2 regions of the Streptomyces sp. NBC_00377 genome follow, and region 1 is predicted to be linked to the other one. Evidence: predicted binding sites of a transcription regulator. Region 1 holds the regulator's gene; the other holds the start of a gene.

Region 1 (7,847 bases):
CTCGGCCGTGTTATTCGTACCAAATTGGTACATTTATGACTAATTTATATCCGTGCTCTACGGGATCGTCGCCGCCATCACCGCCCTGTTCCTCGCCGCCGTCCTCGCCGCGTTGCTGCGCGTGCCCGCCCTGCGTCTGGGGTTGCTCGACCGGCGGCAGCGGCAGCGGCGGGTGCCTCTGTTCGGAGGTGCCGCCGTGGTGCTCGCCACCTGTCTCGTCGCCGTCGCGGGTGACTGGACGGGCATCGCTCCGCTCGGCGACGGCATCGAGGTGCTGCTGGCCGCGGGAGGCGCCGTCGCCGCGCTCGGGCTCGCCGCGGACGTGTGGCGGCTCAACGCGCGCTTCCTGGTGGTCGGTACCGCCGTCGCGGCCGCCTTCGTGGTGCCGTACGGGGAGACCGGGCTGTGGGCGGGAGTGGCGGGAGCCGGCTGGATCACCTTCGTCGCCCTCGCCTTCCGCTCGCTCGACCACGCCGACGGGGTGGCCGGGACCGTCGGGGTCGTCACCGCCTTCGGGGTGGCCGCCTGCGCCGCCGTCGAGGTCATGGACGGGCTCGCGGTGCTGCTGAGCGTGTTCGCCGCCGCGCTGACCGGGTTCCTGATGCACAACTGGCCTCCCGCGCGTGTCGCCCTCGGGGCGTGCGGGTCGCTGTTCGCGGGCTTCCTGCTCGCGGCGGCCGCCGTGATCGCCCGCGCGGGACACGATCCGGTCGCCGGCGTGGGCGTGCTGCTGGCGCTGAACGCCGTCGCCGGGGCCGACGTCGTCCTGGTCGTGCTGTCGCGGCGGCTGGCTCGCCGGCCCCTGCTGCGCGGCGGCGCCGACCATCTCGCGCACCGGCTGCGGCGGCTGGGGCTCACCGCCCAGGGGGTGACCGTCCTGGTGGGGGCGGCGGCCTTCGTCACGGTGCTCGTCGGGGCGCTGGTGCACGCGGGATGGACGGACGCGCGGACGGTGTTGTGGGTGGGGGGCGGGGCACTCGTCGTCGTGTTCGGGCTGCTGCGGGTCGCGGTGTACGGGCCGCCGCGCGCGCGTGGCCGTCGCCCCGGGCGGGCCGGACGGCCACGCACACGTGGTGCCCGCCCCGCGGGTGCCGGCCGGGCGGCCGGTGGCGCCGGCAGGGGGTCTCAGGAGGTCCGCCCCGGGCCGCGTCCGGCACCGGGCGCCGCGTCGGTGTACGCGCCCCGGCGTCAACCGGCTGACCAGTTGGCTCCCCCGGAATCTCAGGTGCGCAAGGCTGGGCGATCCGCATCGCCGCAGGTCAACGCCTCCTTGCGCGTAAGGAACGGATAAGAGTTGAGTGGGCTCGACTCAGGTCTGTTGACCCGGCGGCGGGTGTCGTGCACACTTGAGTCCGTTCCACTCAAGTCAGCTGGAGGAAGATCACCATGGCACGTGCGGTCGGCATCGACCTGGGCACAACCAACTCCGTCGTAAGCGTTCTGGAGGGCGGCGAGCCCACCGTCATCACCAACGCCGAGGGTGCCAGGACCACGCCGTCCGTCGTCGCCTTCGCCAAGAACGGTGAAGTGCTCGTCGGCGAGGTGGCGAAGCGCCAGGCAGTCACGAACGTGGACCGGACCATCCGCTCGGTGAAGCGTCACATGGGCACGGACTGGTCGATCGAGCTCGACGGGAAGAACTTCAACCCGCAGCAGATGAGCGCGTTCATCCTGCAGAAGCTCAAGCGCGACGCGGAGGCCTACCTGGGCGAGAAGGTGGCCGACGCGGTCATCACCGTCCCGGCCTACTTCAACGACTCCGAGCGCCAGGCGACGAAGGAGGCCGGCGAGATCGCCGGTCTGAACGTCCTTCGCATCGTCAACGAGCCCACCGCGGCCGCGCTGGCGTACGGCCTCGACAAGGACGACCAGACGATCCTCGTCTTCGACCTCGGTGGCGGCACCTTCGACGTGTCCCTCCTGGAGATCGGTGACGGCGTCGTCGAGGTGAAGGCGACCAACGGCGACAACCACCTCGGCGGTGACGACTGGGACCAGCGTGTCGTCGACTACCTGGTGCAGCAGTTCAAGGCCGGCCACGGTGTGGACCTCGCCAAGGACAAGATGGCGCTCCAGCGTCTGCGCGAGGCCGCCGAGAAGGCGAAGATCGAGCTGTCCTCGTCCACCGAGACCTCGATCAACCTGCCCTACATCACGGCGTCCGCCGAGGGCCCGCTGCACCTGGACGAGAAGCTCACGCGCGCCCAGTTCCAGCAGCTGACGGCCGACCTGCTGGAGCGGTGCAAGACGCCGTTCCACAACGTCATCAAGGACGCCGGCATCAACCTCTCCGAGATCGACCACGTCGTTCTCGTCGGTGGTTCGACCCGGATGCCCGCCGTCGCCGAGCTGGTCAGGGAGCTGACCGGTGGTCAGGACGCCAACAAGGGCGTCAACCCGGACGAGGTCGTCGCCATCGGCGCCGCGCTCCAGGCCGGTGTCCTCAAGGGTGAGGTCAAGGACGTCCTGCTCCTCGACGTGACCCCGCTGTCCCTCGGCATCGAGACCAAGGGCGGCATCATGACCAAGCTGATCGAGCGCAACACGACGATCCCGACGAAGCGTTCGGAGATCTTCACGACGGCCGAGGACAACCAGCCGTCGGTGCAGATCCAGGTCTACCAGGGCGAGCGCGAGATCGCGGCCTACAACAAGAAGCTCGGCATGTTCGAGCTGACCGGTCTGCCGCCGGCGCCGCGTGGCGTCCCGCAGATCGAGGTCGCCTTCGACATCGACGCCAACGGCATCATGCACGTCACGGCCAAGGACCTCGGCACGGGCAAGGAGCAGAAGATGACCGTCACCGGCGGCTCCTCGCTGCCGAAGGACGAGGTCGACCGCATGCGCCAGGAGGCCGAGCAGTACGCGGACGAGGACCACCGCCGTCGCGAGGCCGCCGAGGCCCGCAACCAGGGCGAGCAGCTCGTCTACCAGACGGAGAAGTTCCTCAAGGACAACGAGGACAAGGTCCCGGCCGAGGTCAAGACCGAGGTCGAGGCTGCCGTCGAGGAGCTGAAGGCCGCGCTCAAGGGCGAGGACACCGCTGAGATCCGCACGGCCACCGAGAAGGTCGCCGCGGTCTCGCAGAAGGTCGGCCAGGCCATGTACGCCGACGCCCAGGGCGGTCAGGACGCGGCGGGCGCCGCGGGCGGCGCCGAGGCCCCCAAGGCCGACGACGACGTCGTGGACGCCGAGATCGTTGACGACGAGCGCAAGGACGGTGCCGCGTGACGGAGGAGACCCCGGGCTTCGAGGAGAAGCCCGACGTCCCCTCCGGCGCCACCCCTGAAGACGCCGAGCCGAAGGCCACCCCGTCCTCCGCTTCGGCGGCGGGGGAGGCCCCGGCCGGGGACGCGAACCAGACAGCCGGTCTGGTGGCCCAGCTGGACCAGGTGCGCACCGCCCTCGGTGAGCGCACCGCCGACCTCCAGCGCCTCCAGGCCGAATACCAGAACTACCGCCGCCGGGTCGAGCGCGACCGGATCGCGGTCAAGGAGATCGCCATCGCGAACCTCCTGACCGAGCTCCTGCCCGTCCTCGACGACATCGGCCGCGCGCGGGAACACGGCGAGTTCGTCGGCGGCTTCAAGTCGGTCGGCGAATCGCTGGAGACCGTCGCGGCGAAGATGGGCCTCCAGCAGTTCGGCAAGGAGGGCGAGCCCTTCGACCCGACGATCCACGAAGCCCTGATGCACAGCTACGCACCCGACGTCACCGAGACGACGTGCGTGGCGATCCTCCAGCCCGGGTATCGGATCGGCGAGCGCACCATCCGCCCCGCGCGGGTGGCCGTGGCCGAACCGCAGCCCGGTGCGCAGGCGGTGAAGGCCGACGAGGCCGAGGCGGCGGGTGACGACAAGGAGAGCGGTGGCCCGGACGAGGGCTGAGCTCGAGCGGATGAGCGGACGGAAGGAGGGACGTCGAGGATGAGCACCAAGGACTTCGTCGAGAAGGACTTCTACAAGGTCCTCGGCGTCCCCAAGGACGCCACCGAGGCCGAGATCAAGAAGGCGTACCGCAAGCTCGCCCGCGAGTTCCATCCGGACGCCAACAAGGGCAACGCCAAGGCGGAGGAGCGCTTCAAGGAGATCTCCGAGGCGAACGACGTCCTCGGCGACCCCAAGAAGCGCAAGGAGTACGACGAGGCTCGCGCCCTCTTCGGCAACGGCGGGTTCCGACCGGGCCCCGGCGCGGGCGGCTCGTTCAACTTCGACCTGGGCGACCTCTTCGGAGGCGGCGCCCAGGGCGGCGGTCCCCAGGGCGGCTTCGGCGGCGGCATCGGCGACGTCTTCGGCGGCCTGTTCAACCGTGGCGGCGCCGGCACGACCCGCACCCAGCCCCGGCGCGGCCAGGACATCGACACCGAGGTCACCCTCAGCTTCACCGAGGCGATCGAGGGTGCGACGGTCCCGCTGCGGATGTCCTCGCAAGCTCCCTGCAAGGCGTGTTCGGGCACGGGCGACAAGAACGGCACCCCCCGGGTGTGCCCGACCTGTGTGGGCACCGGCCAGGTGGCGAGAGGCTCGGGCGGCGGTTTCTCGCTGACCGACCCCTGCCCCGACTGCAAGGGCCGTGGCCTGATCGCCGAACACCCCTGTCTGGACTGCAAGGGCAGCGGCCGCGCGAAGTCGTCGAGGACCATGCAGGTCCGCATCCCCGCGGGGGTGACGGACAGCCAGCGCATCCGGCTGCGCGGCAAGGGCGCCCCCGGCGAGCGCGGCGGCCCCTCGGGCGACCTGTACGTCGTCGTCCACGTCGGCGCCCATCCGGTGTTCGGCCGCAAGGACGACAACCTGACGGTGACCGTGCCGGTGACGTTCACCGAGGCGGCACTCGGCGGCGAGGTCAAAGTGCCGACGCTCGGCGGGCCGTCCCTGACGTTGAAGCTTCCGCCCGGCACGCCCAACGGCCGCACCATGCGGGCGCGGGGCAAGGGCGCGGTCCGTAAGGACGGCACCCGCGGCGACCTGTTGGTCACCGTCGAGGTGAGTGTCCCGAAGGACCTGTCGGGGAAGGCTCGTGACGCACTGGAGGCGTATCGCGAGGCGACCGCGGGTGAGGACCCGCGGGCGGAGCTGTTCGAGGCCGCGAAGGGAGCTTGACAGTGATGGACGGCCGTCGGCGTAACCCGTATGAACTGACTCAGGAGACGCCGGTCTACGTCATCTCGGTGGCGGCCCAGCTCTCCGGTCTGCACCCGCAGACACTGCGTCAGTACGACCGTCTGGGCCTGGTCTCCCCCGACCGGACCGCCGGCCGGGGCCGCCGCTACTCGGCCCGCGACATCGAGCTGCTGCGCACCGTGCAGGCCCTGTCCCAGGACGAGGGCATCAACCTGGCGGGTATCAAGCGGATCATCGAGCTGGAGAACCAGGTGGCCGCGCTCCAGGCGAGAGCGGCGGAGCTGGAGGCCGCGCTGGACGGCGCGGCGGCGGCCATGCAGCAGCGCGAGGCGGCCGTTCACGCCTCCTACCGGCGGGATCTGGTGCCGTACCAGGAGGTGCAGCAGACCAGCGCGTTGGTGGTCTGGCGGCCGAAGCGGCAGCAGCCGACGGACTGACAGCCGGTACGCCACACGCCGTACGCAAGACATGCGCGGTTCGACACCGGACGTGCGACGCATGCGGGAAGGGGCCCGGAGGCACTGGCGGTCTCCAGCGGGCCCCTTGCCCGTTTCCGCGTGTCGTGCCCGACAGTCAGTCCTCCAGGCCGACGCCCGGCTCGGGCCGCTCGTGGCCGGGCTGCGGCTGCTGCTCCTGCCGGTCCGAGGCGGACGGACGGCCGCCACCACCCCTGGGCACGACGCCCATCTGCCACAGATGCGAACCGGAGATGCCCGGGGCGGGGTCACCACGGCCCGCGGCGGGTCCACGGGCCGTGGTGACCCGACCGGACGTCGCTTCCGGCGCGGTCGCCTCGGTCGTGGTCTGCGCTGTCGCTTCCGGCGCGGTCGCCTCGGTCGTGGTCTGCGCTGTCGCCTCCGGCGTGGGTTCCGGCGTGGTGGGGGCTGTCGCCTCCGGCGTGGGTTCCGGCGTGGTGGGGGCTGTCGCCTCGGCCGTGGGTTCCGGCGTGGTCCGGGCAGCCGGCTCGGGAGGGGTCGCCGGCTTGGTCGGTTCCTCCTTGGCCGGGGCTTCGGTCCTCGTCGGCTCCGCAGCGGCCGGGGCCGGCACGCTCGGCGCCGCAGGCGCCTCTGTCGCTGCTTCGTCCTGTGCTTCGGACTGTGCTGCTGTCTCCGCCCCTGGTGCCGCTGCTGTCTCCGTTCCCGCCGTCGCGATCACCGCTGTGACCGCCGCGGTCTCTGCGACTTCCTTCGCCTGCGTGGCTTCGGGGACCTCCGTGAGCACCGCGGCCGTGGACGGGAGGGTGAGGTCGGGGCGTTGCCAGCGTTCCGGGACGGTGGGCAGCCGGCGTACGGCGTCCGGGTCGCCCGCGGCCGCCTCCGCCACGGCCCGTGCGCGCAGGGCGCTCTGGCGGGCGATCGGGGAGAAGCCGGGGGCCGCGTTGCCCGTCTCGGACGGCAGACCGCGCAGGCCCATCCCGTTCAGCGCCGCCTGGACCCCCGTCTCCGGGGCGAATATCTCGCGCGGCAGCTGCCACGAGGCCGCGCCGTCCACGTCGACGCGGTGTTCCCTGCCGTCGACGGCGAACGTGAGCCCGTAGCCGATGTACTGGTCGTCCCTGTCGAACAGCAGGTCCCCGGAGATCTCGCCGCCCCGGTCGCGCACCTCGTCGGCGAGGACCTGGAGGGCGGGCGGAAGAGGGTTGGTGCGGCCGAGACTGCAGACGTACCCGCCGGCCCTGGCCGTTCTCCGCTCCCCGGTGGCCTCGATCACGTAGTCCGCCTGGAACCACGTCTCGCCGTTCTCGTGCCGGTACGTCTCGACCGCGCCCACCTCCGTCCGGCCGATCGTGAGCCGCGGGTTCTCGCCCGTGGCGTAGCGCTCCAGCATCTCCGGGTACTGGACCTGGTGCCGGAGCGCGGCAGGCGGACTGTTGCCGATGATGGTGACGTACGCGTCGGGGTTCTCCCGCAGGATGATCTCGGCGTTGGCGACCCCGGTGCCGCCGGACCCCGCGATGATCCAGTGCTGCGCGGCGTGCGGGTCGAAACGGTTCTCGGCGACCTCGTCGCCCAGCAGCGCCCGGCCCTCGGCGGCCTCGCGCGCCGCCTCCCACTTCCGCGTCGAGTCGAGAGCGGTGAAGCAGTTCTCCATGCGGGCGGCGGCGCCGCCCGCCAGGCCCGCGCACAGAGCCTCCTTCAGCATCGAGGAGTCCAGGGCCTCCAGCACGGTACGGGTGTCCGCGCCGCCCCGTTCGGCCTGGGTGAGCCAGGCGCGCACCTCGCCCGCGCGGGCCGTGCCCTGGCTCTCCAGCTCCCGCAGTCGCTCACTGATCAGCCGTACCGCCTCACTGCGGCTCTCCACCCCGGCCCGACCGCGCGGCATGCCCGGCACGACGTCCGGTGTGAGGCCGGTCGCGATGCTCGGCGTCCCCTCGCACGCCACCCACAGCGGGGTCTCGCTCTCCGCGCCGTTCTCCCCCGACACCCGTACCTCGGCGAGCAGTTCGCCGTCGCGGCCCAGGCGCAGACGGGCCCGGCCGTTCACCACGTCGCCCTGGGTGGCGAGCTGGTCCTCCCAGACCCGCACCGCGTGGATGGACACCCGGTGCCGGGGGTCCTCCACCGCCGCGTACGGGTCGACGCCCATCCACTGCGAGAGGTCGCGGTCCTGGTCCGCCGACTGCACGATCCCGTCCCCGGGGTCCAGGTGCCAGCGGCCCGCCCCGTCCACCAGCAGCGCCTCGGGGTCCCGCCCGGTGAGACTCGCGCCACCGCCGATCACGAC
Region 2 (7,847 bases), 1.3 Mb from region 1:
CAACTCCCCGTGCCTGCGCAGGACGACCTCGCCGTAGGGGCCTTCGCGACGGTCCAGGACCTCGGGTGCGTCGGGGATGTCGAACGGGAGGGACATCGTCCCATCCTGGCATTTCCCTGACGGTTCGTTGAGGGAATTCCGTGTGTGTCGGATGCCGGGGGCGTGCGCCTCGGAACGGCCCGGGAGGGCTTTCGCACCATGTAGGAGCGGGCCCGGAGAACCCTCGGAGCTTCCTGTGAATCGGCTCGGTCGTGGCGTCCGTCACAGACAGCGCGGAGTCCCGGCGCGAAAAGTGAGGGGGAACGGAAGGAGCGCCTCACGGTGGAACGCACGGCCGCACCCCCGAGCCCGCCTTTGCCCGAGGTGTCCGGGCTGCTGGACGGCATCCCGGCCCAGCGCACCGCGCGGCGCGCCGAGCCGCCCGCCGAGGCGGCCCCCCGTCACCGGTACCGGATCCCCGTCCCCTTCACCCTCTCGTACGCGGCGGTCCTCGCCGTCACCTCGTACGGCACCGCCCACCTCGACGCCTCCCTCGTGCATGCCCTGCACCAGGGCTCCAGCACGGACGTCGCCCATCTGGCGCGGACGCCGGTCCTCGTGCTGGTGGCCAGCGCGCTGTGGGTGGCGGGTGGCTTCGCCTCCCCGTTCACGCTCGGTTTCCTGGTCGTCCTCACGGCCCTGGAGCGGCGCGTCGGCGGCGTCCGGACGGCCGTCGTCTTCTTCCTCGGGCATGTCCTGGCCACCCTCGCGACCGAGGTGCCGGTGGGCCTGGGGGTGCTCGTGGGGCGGCTGCCCGACAGCTCGCTGCACCGGCTCGACTACGGCATCAGCTTCGGTGTGGCCGCGAGCGTCGGCGCCCTGACGGGCCTGCTCGGGCCGTGGCTGCGGTACCCGCTGCTGGCCGCCTTCGGCGGGATGCTGCTCCAGGACCTGATCGCCTTCACCGACCCGCTGACGAACTGGGGGCACCTGATCGCGCTGGCGACAGGCGTCGCCGGCTGGTCCCGGGTCCGGCGCTGGGAGCGGGACCGGCGGTTCGGCGGCCGCTGAGGGGCCGGCGGTCCCGTACGGGCGTCAGTCCTCGAACTGGACCGTGCCGTTCTCGTGCAGGGTCGGATGGAGCTTCATGGGGCCGTACTCGTCGATGTCCGACGGGCGGGGCGGCTCGGGGCCGTCGGCACCCACCCGGACCATCCGCTCGACGCGGCAGATCCGGAACAGGCGGCCCTCCACGCTCGCCTCGTCGGCCCGTCCGGCGGCCCGGAACGCCTCCGCCGCCCGCGCGTACAGGACCTTCTTGCGCTCGTCGAAGCGGTAGAGCATCGCCCAGACGCGGGCCATCCCCTCGTACAGCGAGCGGCGGGCCTCGTGCGGGGTCGCCGCCAGGGACCCGCACGGCGTCCAGCCGGAGTCGTCGCGTTCGGCCACCGAGAAGCCGACGGGCAGTCGCACCACGTCGGGGTGCGTCCGGGCCGACCATTCGGAGTCCGCGCGCACGTCGGCGGGGAAGCGGGCGCCCGTGTACGTGAAGTCGCGCAGGCCCAGCCGGAGGGCGCCCGCCATCGGGCCCTCGTCCCGGTCGGGGTCCAGGAGGTAGCCCACGTCCGGCGACGGGACGGCGACCGGGTCCTCCCATGACGGGTCGGGGGGCTCGAGGTCGGTGGGGCGGGGCGGCTCGGGACCGTCGTCACCGGTGCGGGCGAACTCGTCGCCGCGCACCACCCGGTAGCGCACGCCCAGCGCCTCCACCTCGTCGGCCGGAGCCCGCTCCAGCACGGCCACGGCCGCCAGCAGTTCGCGCCGGACGACCGGGTCGTCGGGGCCGTCCTTCGCCTTGAACCACAGGTACGAGTTCAGTCCGTCGCGGGCCTGCTGGGGCATCCCGTCCACCACCGGCTTCAGCAGCCGCCAGCCCGGGTCCGCGGCGGCCGGGTCCCGCACGGCCACACCGAAGACGGGCCCGCGCAGCGTGATGTGCGGATAGCGGCGCGAGGCCTCGACGGCGTCCGCCTCCGTCACCCAGGCGACGGGGTCGTCACGGCGGACCAGGTCGGCGTGGAGGGCGTCGAGACGTCGCTTCCAGTCATCGGTCATAGGCGCATTGTGGTCGGGCGGTGGGTGAATCAGGGGTGAATGCCGGAAGTGGGCGGGGTACGGAGAGGGGGCGCGAGGGGCGCGCCCCGTCGTGCGACGCCTTACGGTGCGCCCTCTCGGCCGCCGGACGTCACCCCTGCGTGTCACCCGTGAACTTCGCGCTGGTCAGCGATGACTCGACGCGCCAGCCCAGGGACTCGTACAGTGCCCGGCCCTGCGGTGTCGCACCGAGGACGCCGGTCCGCGCGCCCTCTTCGGCCGCTGCGCGGTGCAGGGTGCGCATGACGAGCGCGCCGAGCCCGCGGCGGCGGTGAGCGGGGGAGGTCTCGATCTGGTCGACGACCGCCGTCGCGCCGGTCGGGGCGATCTGTCCGCGCGCGGCCAGGGAGCCGTCCGGGGCGGCGATCATGGTGCGGACCACGCCCCCACGCGACCAGGTGCGCGTCCGGTAGCCGTCGGGCGCCGCCCCGGGCGGCGCGTCCGTGAGCGGGGCCGTCATCAGGAAGCCGGGCTCGGGGTCGATCCACCAGCCGGGCCCCAGCCAGGGCCCGACCAGTGCGGGGTCGGCGAACACCTTCAGCCATACGCCGGCCCCGGTGACCGCGCCCGCCACCCTCCGGACGACGGGCTCCGTCACGGCGTCGTTCGTCGCGCCGAGCACATGGCGGGTGACGTGGTGCCCCGTTCCCACGTCGACGGTCCATCCCCACGGCTCCGTCACGGGCGGCGCCGCCCCGCGCGACACGACCCATCCCTCCACCCAGGCCCGCACGAACCGATCCACGGAGACCCCCTTGGTCATAGCCGGTTGTAATGGTCGAATGCCCTCTTCGTCCATTACGGTCGACCGTATGTCCGGAAGGGTCCGGCGCGACAGTCGTGATCGCCCACAGCGAACGGACGGCATCGCGGGGAACATTCGCCGACTCACATGCATTGAGTCGGCATAGCTCAACTTGACTGCCGAAGGGGAGATCATGGCATCGACGTCCGCTCCGCTCACTCTGCCCGTACTGCCTCTCGATGACGAGGTCGTGCTCCCCGGCATGGTGGTTCCGCTGGACCTCAACGACACCGACGTACGCGCCGCGGTGGAGGCCGCCCAGGCCGCCGCCCGTTCCGAACCCGGGAAGCCCCGGGTGCTGCTGGTGCCGCGCATCGACGGGACGTACGCGAGCACCGGCGTGCTCGGCACCGTCGAGCAGGTCGGCCGGCTGGCCGACGGCGACCCGGGCGCGCTCATCCGCGGCCGCGGCCGCGTGCGCATCGGCGCCGGCACCACCGGGCCGGGCGCCGCCCTGTGGGTCGAGGGGACGACCCTCGACCAGACCGTCCCCGAGCCGCTGCCCGGGCACGTCGCCGAACTCGTCACGGAATACAAGGCGCTCGCCACCGCGTGGCTGCGCAAGCGCGGCGCCTGGCAGGTCGTCGACCGCGTCCAGGCCATCGACGACGTCTCCGCGCTCGCCGACAACTCCGGCTACTCGCCGTTCCTGACCACCGAACAGAAGGTGGAGCTCCTGGAGACCACCGACCCGGTGGCCCGTCTGAAGCTCGCCACCCAGCAGCTGCGCGACCACCTTGCCGAGCAGGACGTGGCCGAGACCATCGCCAAGGACGTCCAGGAAGGCGTCGACAAGCAGCAGCGCGAGTTCCTGCTGCGCCGCCAGCTCGAAGCCGTCCGCAAGGAGCTGCGCGAGCTCAACGGCGAACAGGAGGGCGACGAGTCCGACGACTACCGCGCCCGCGTCGAGGCCGCCGACCTGCCCGAGAAGGTCCGCGAGGCCGCCCTCAAGGAGGTCGACAAGCTGGAGCGCTCCAGCGACCAGTCGCCCGAGGGCTCCTGGATCCGCACCTGGCTGGACACCGTCCTCGAACTCCCCTGGAACGTCAGGACCGAGGACCGGTACGACATCCAGGGAGCCCGAGCCGTCCTGGACGCCGAACACGCCGGCCTGGACGACGTGAAGGAGCGGATCACCGAGTACCTCGCGGTGCGCAAGCGGCGCGGTGAGCGCGGCCTGGGCGTCGTGGGCGGGCGGCGCGGCGGCGCCGTGCTCGCACTCGTCGGCCCGCCCGGCGTCGGCAAGACCAGCCTCGGAGAGTCCGTCGCCCACGCCATGGGCCGCAAGTTCGTCCGCGTCGCCCTCGGCGGCGTCCGCGACGAGGCCGAGATCCGCGGCCACCGCCGTACCTACGTCGGCGCGCTGCCCGGCCGGATCGTGCGGGCCGTCAAGGAGGCCGGATCGCTGAACCCGGTCGTGCTCCTCGACGAGATCGACAAGGTGGGATCCGACTTCCGGGGCGACCCGGCGGCCGCCCTCCTGGAGGTCCTGGACCCGGCGCAGAACCACACGTTCCGCGACCACTACCTGGAGGTCGAACTCGACCTGTCGGACGTGGTCTTCCTCGCCACCGCCAACGTGCTCGAAGCCATCCCGGAGGCCCTGCTCGACCGCATGGAGCTGGTCCGCCTCGACGGCTACACCGAGGACGAGAAGGTCGTCATCGCCCGTGACCACCTGCTCCCGCGCCAGCTGGAGCGGGCGGGCCTGGACAAGGACGAGGTCGCCCTCGAGGAGAGCGCGCTGCGCAAGCTCGCCGGCGAGTACACCCGCGAGGCGGGCGTGCGCACCCTGGAGCGGTCCATCGCGCGGCTGCTGCGCAAGGTCGCGGCCCAGCACGAACTGGGCCAGCGGGAACTCCCGTTCACGATCGGCGACGAGGACCTGCGCGGCCTGATCGGCCGGCCGCACCACGTGCCCGAGTCCGCCCAGGACCCGGCCGAGCGCCGGACCGCCGTGCCCGGTGTCGCGACCGGTCTCGCCGTCACCGGCGCCGGCGGTGACGTCCTCTTCGTCGAGGCGTCGCTGGCCGACCCGGAGACGGGCGCGGCGGGCCTGACCCTCACCGGCCAGCTCGGCGACGTCATGAAGGAGTCGGCACAGATCGCGCTCAGCTTCCTGCGCAGTCACGGCGCCGAACTGGAACTGCCGGTGGGCGACCTCAAGGACCGGGGCGTGCACATCCACTTCCCGGCCGGCGCGGTCCCCAAGGACGGCCCGAGCGCCGGCGTCACCATGACGACGGCCCTCGCGTCCCTGCTGTCGGGCCGGCTCGTCCGCACCGACGTGGCGATGACCGGCGAGGTCTCCCTGACCGGCCGGGTCCTGCCGATCGGCGGGGTGAAGCAGAAGCTGCTCGCCGCGCACCGGGCGGGTGTCACGACCGTGATCATCCCCAAGCGCAACGAGCCCGACCTGGACGACGTCCCGGCGGAGGTGCTGGACAAGCTGGACGTCCACGCCGTCACGGACGTCCGCCAGGTCCTGGAACTGGCGCTCGCGCCCGCCACGAGCGGCGCGGCGCCGGAGGTCCCGGTCGCGGCGTGACGACACCCCCCTGAGCGGGGACCGTCCGCGACGACCGGACGGGGAAGGCCCGGGTCCTGTGACGGAGACCCGGGCCTTCCCCGTGTCCGGCCGGCGCCGCTGCGCGGCCCTGGGAACAGCCGTGGGCCCGGGCCTGCGAAATACTGAGGAGCTGCACCGATGGCAGCGACCGGCGAGATCAGGGGTGCTGACGTGCACGAGGACACACACGGCGAAACGCCGTCGCGTGGTGTGGAGCAGGGCGACCGGGAGTTCCTCTCCCTGGAGCGGGAGCTCACGGTGCTGCTGCGCCGGGCCCGCGCCAACCAGGGGGAGATGGCCCGCGAGGTCCACCCCGACCTGGAGTCCGCCGCCTACGGGCTCCTCGTCCGGCTGGAGGAGTGCGGCCGCCAGCGTGCCACGGAACTGGCCGGCTACATCGGCGTCGGCAAGGCCACCATGTCCCGCCAGCTGCGCGCCCTGGAGCAGCTCGGCCTGGTCGCCCGCGAGCCGGATCCGGCGGACGGCCGCGCCTGGCTGGTCGACCTCACCGAGGAGGGCCGCACCCGGGTGAGCAGGGTCCGCGAGGCCCGCCGCGAGCGGTACGTCAGCCACTTCTCCGCCTGGGACCGCAGCGAGGTCGGGGAACTGGCCCGGCTCCTCGGCCAGCTGAACCGGGGGATGGAGAAGTGACCCGGCGGGCGTCGCCGGCCCGGGGCGGACACGACCTACAGCTCCACGCGCACCACCGTCGCGTCGTCGTGGGTCTTGGCACGGCCCAGCAGGGCACGCCCGGCGCGGTCGTCCGCCCGCTCCAACGCCCGGACCCGCTCCACCAGTGCCCGCGCCCCCTCCTCGTCGACGAGGCTGAGCAGCTCCGCCCAGTCGCCCTTCCCGAAGAGGTCCGCCCAGCGGGTGGCGCCGTCCGACAGCGCTGCCAGCGAGCGGACCTCCGCGCGCGGCACACTCCCGGCGACGGCGCGGGCGGCCACCGCGGGGTCGGCCGCGGCCGTGAAGAAGCCGCCCTCCCGGTTGCGGAGCGTGCCGTCGACGATCTCGGCGCTGCGTAGCAGGTCACGCGGCAGGCGGGCCAGCCGGTCGTCGCGCACGGGGACGACCGTGCCGTCCGGGGCCTCCAGCAGCAGCGTCGCGTCGCACAGGACCAGGTACTCGACGGTCTCCGGCGACCACCGCGCGAGAGCCACGGTGGCCTGAGGGGTACGCGGGTGAGAAAGGTCACAGGTTTCCGCATGGGCCCCGGCGGTACGTGCGAGAGCGAGGGCGAGCGCCTCGGCCAGCGGAACATCCGGGAGTGAAACGGTCAGTTCGGTCAGGGCGCCGCCCAGTCGCGCCGTGAACCAAGGGACCGAATGCAGACACCCCGCGCCGCCCGGTGGCGGCGTCACCCCGTCCAGCAGGACGAGCGAACCGCCCTGTCCGGAGGCGGGAAGCCCGATACTCGCGAAGTCCTCGTTGGGGCGGGCCCGATCGCCGGCCTCCGACACAAGCTCCGTACGCATTCGGCCAGTCTGCACGACCCCTTCACGGTCTTCGCACAAGGCTGGCATCACTCCACGAACTTACGTACTACCGCAGGTCAGACGCCTGTTATGGGCGGGAATGAAGCACTCCGGGAAGGCGTGGCGGCGAATACTGTCAAAGCCCGCCGTCCACGTCCAACCGGCCTGCCGGGCAAGGCAGCTGCACACGCCAGAGGAACTTGCCCGCCCGCTCCCCTCCGATGTTCACTCCTTCGGGTGGCGGGGCAAGCGATGCGCGGCCCCTGCCCACCGGCACTGGGAGGGTCGGGAACCGTACCGGACGTACGCACCAGTTGACGGAGCGTCACCTCCGGCCCATGGCACACGAGTCAGGAATGCGAGCACCGGTGCAGAAGACGCGGCCTCGGCGTACAGGCAGGCAGACGGCCTCCGAGGGGGGCGCGGAGCCTACCCCTGTCGGCAAGGGCCGTCCGACCCACGTACGCAACCGGCTGATCGTCGCGGTGGCCGTCGTGGCCGCCGCCGTCGCCGGCGCGGGCGCCCCCTCCGTCCTCGCCGCCTCCGGGCAGCTGAAGGACTCCCAGGACCTGGTCACCCTCGCCGAACAGACCCAGGACGCCCTCGCCCTCGCCCAGTCCCTGGCCGACGAGCGCGACGAGGTCACCACCTATGTGGCGGCCGGCCGGGTGAAGTCCCGGGCGCCCTCCACCCAGGGCAGCGCCCGGGTGGACCGGCAGACCAGCGAACTGACCGCCGACACGGACGTCTCCGCCGCGCTGCGCGAGGCCCTCGCCGCCGTGCCGTCCGTCCGCCAGTCCGCCCTCACCGGCAAGAGCACGGCCCTCCAGGCGCACGAGGCCTACTCCAGGGCCATCGCCGC

What was found. Region 1 encodes HspR, which represses chaperone genes until heat shock. Its sites were predicted from a motif close to TTGAGNNNNNNNNNCTCAA; they were not measured.
Region 2: a site for HspR is predicted at 3,031-3,049, ahead of lon (endopeptidase La). Genes of this name have one in related genera too.

The regions. Positions count from the first base shown of each region.
Region 1 covers NZ_CP107958.1:4,442,448-4,450,294, reverse strand. The annotation lists gene OHS71_RS19935 (MraY family glycosyltransferase) at 53-1,291, shown strand; gene dnaK (molecular chaperone DnaK) at 1,387-3,231, shown strand; gene grpE (nucleotide exchange factor GrpE) at 3,228-3,887, shown strand; gene dnaJ (molecular chaperone DnaJ) at 3,927-5,102, shown strand; gene OHS71_RS19915 (heat shock protein transcriptional repressor HspR) at 5,108-5,560, shown strand; gene OHS71_RS19910 (hypothetical protein) at 5,697-7,847, opposite strand, start outside.
Region 2 covers NZ_CP107958.1:3,166,922-3,174,768, reverse strand. The annotation lists gene OHS71_RS14180 (spermidine synthase) at 1-96, opposite strand, end outside; gene OHS71_RS14175 (rhomboid-like protein) at 322-1,050, shown strand; gene OHS71_RS14170 (DUF5954 family protein) at 1,075-2,094, opposite strand; gene OHS71_RS14165 (GNAT family N-acetyltransferase) at 2,225-2,878, opposite strand; gene lon (endopeptidase La) at 3,072-5,486, shown strand; gene OHS71_RS14155 (MarR family winged helix-turn-helix transcriptional regulator) at 5,679-6,158, shown strand; gene OHS71_RS14150 (hypothetical protein) at 6,194-6,985, opposite strand; gene OHS71_RS14145 (sensor histidine kinase) at 7,354-7,847, shown strand, end outside.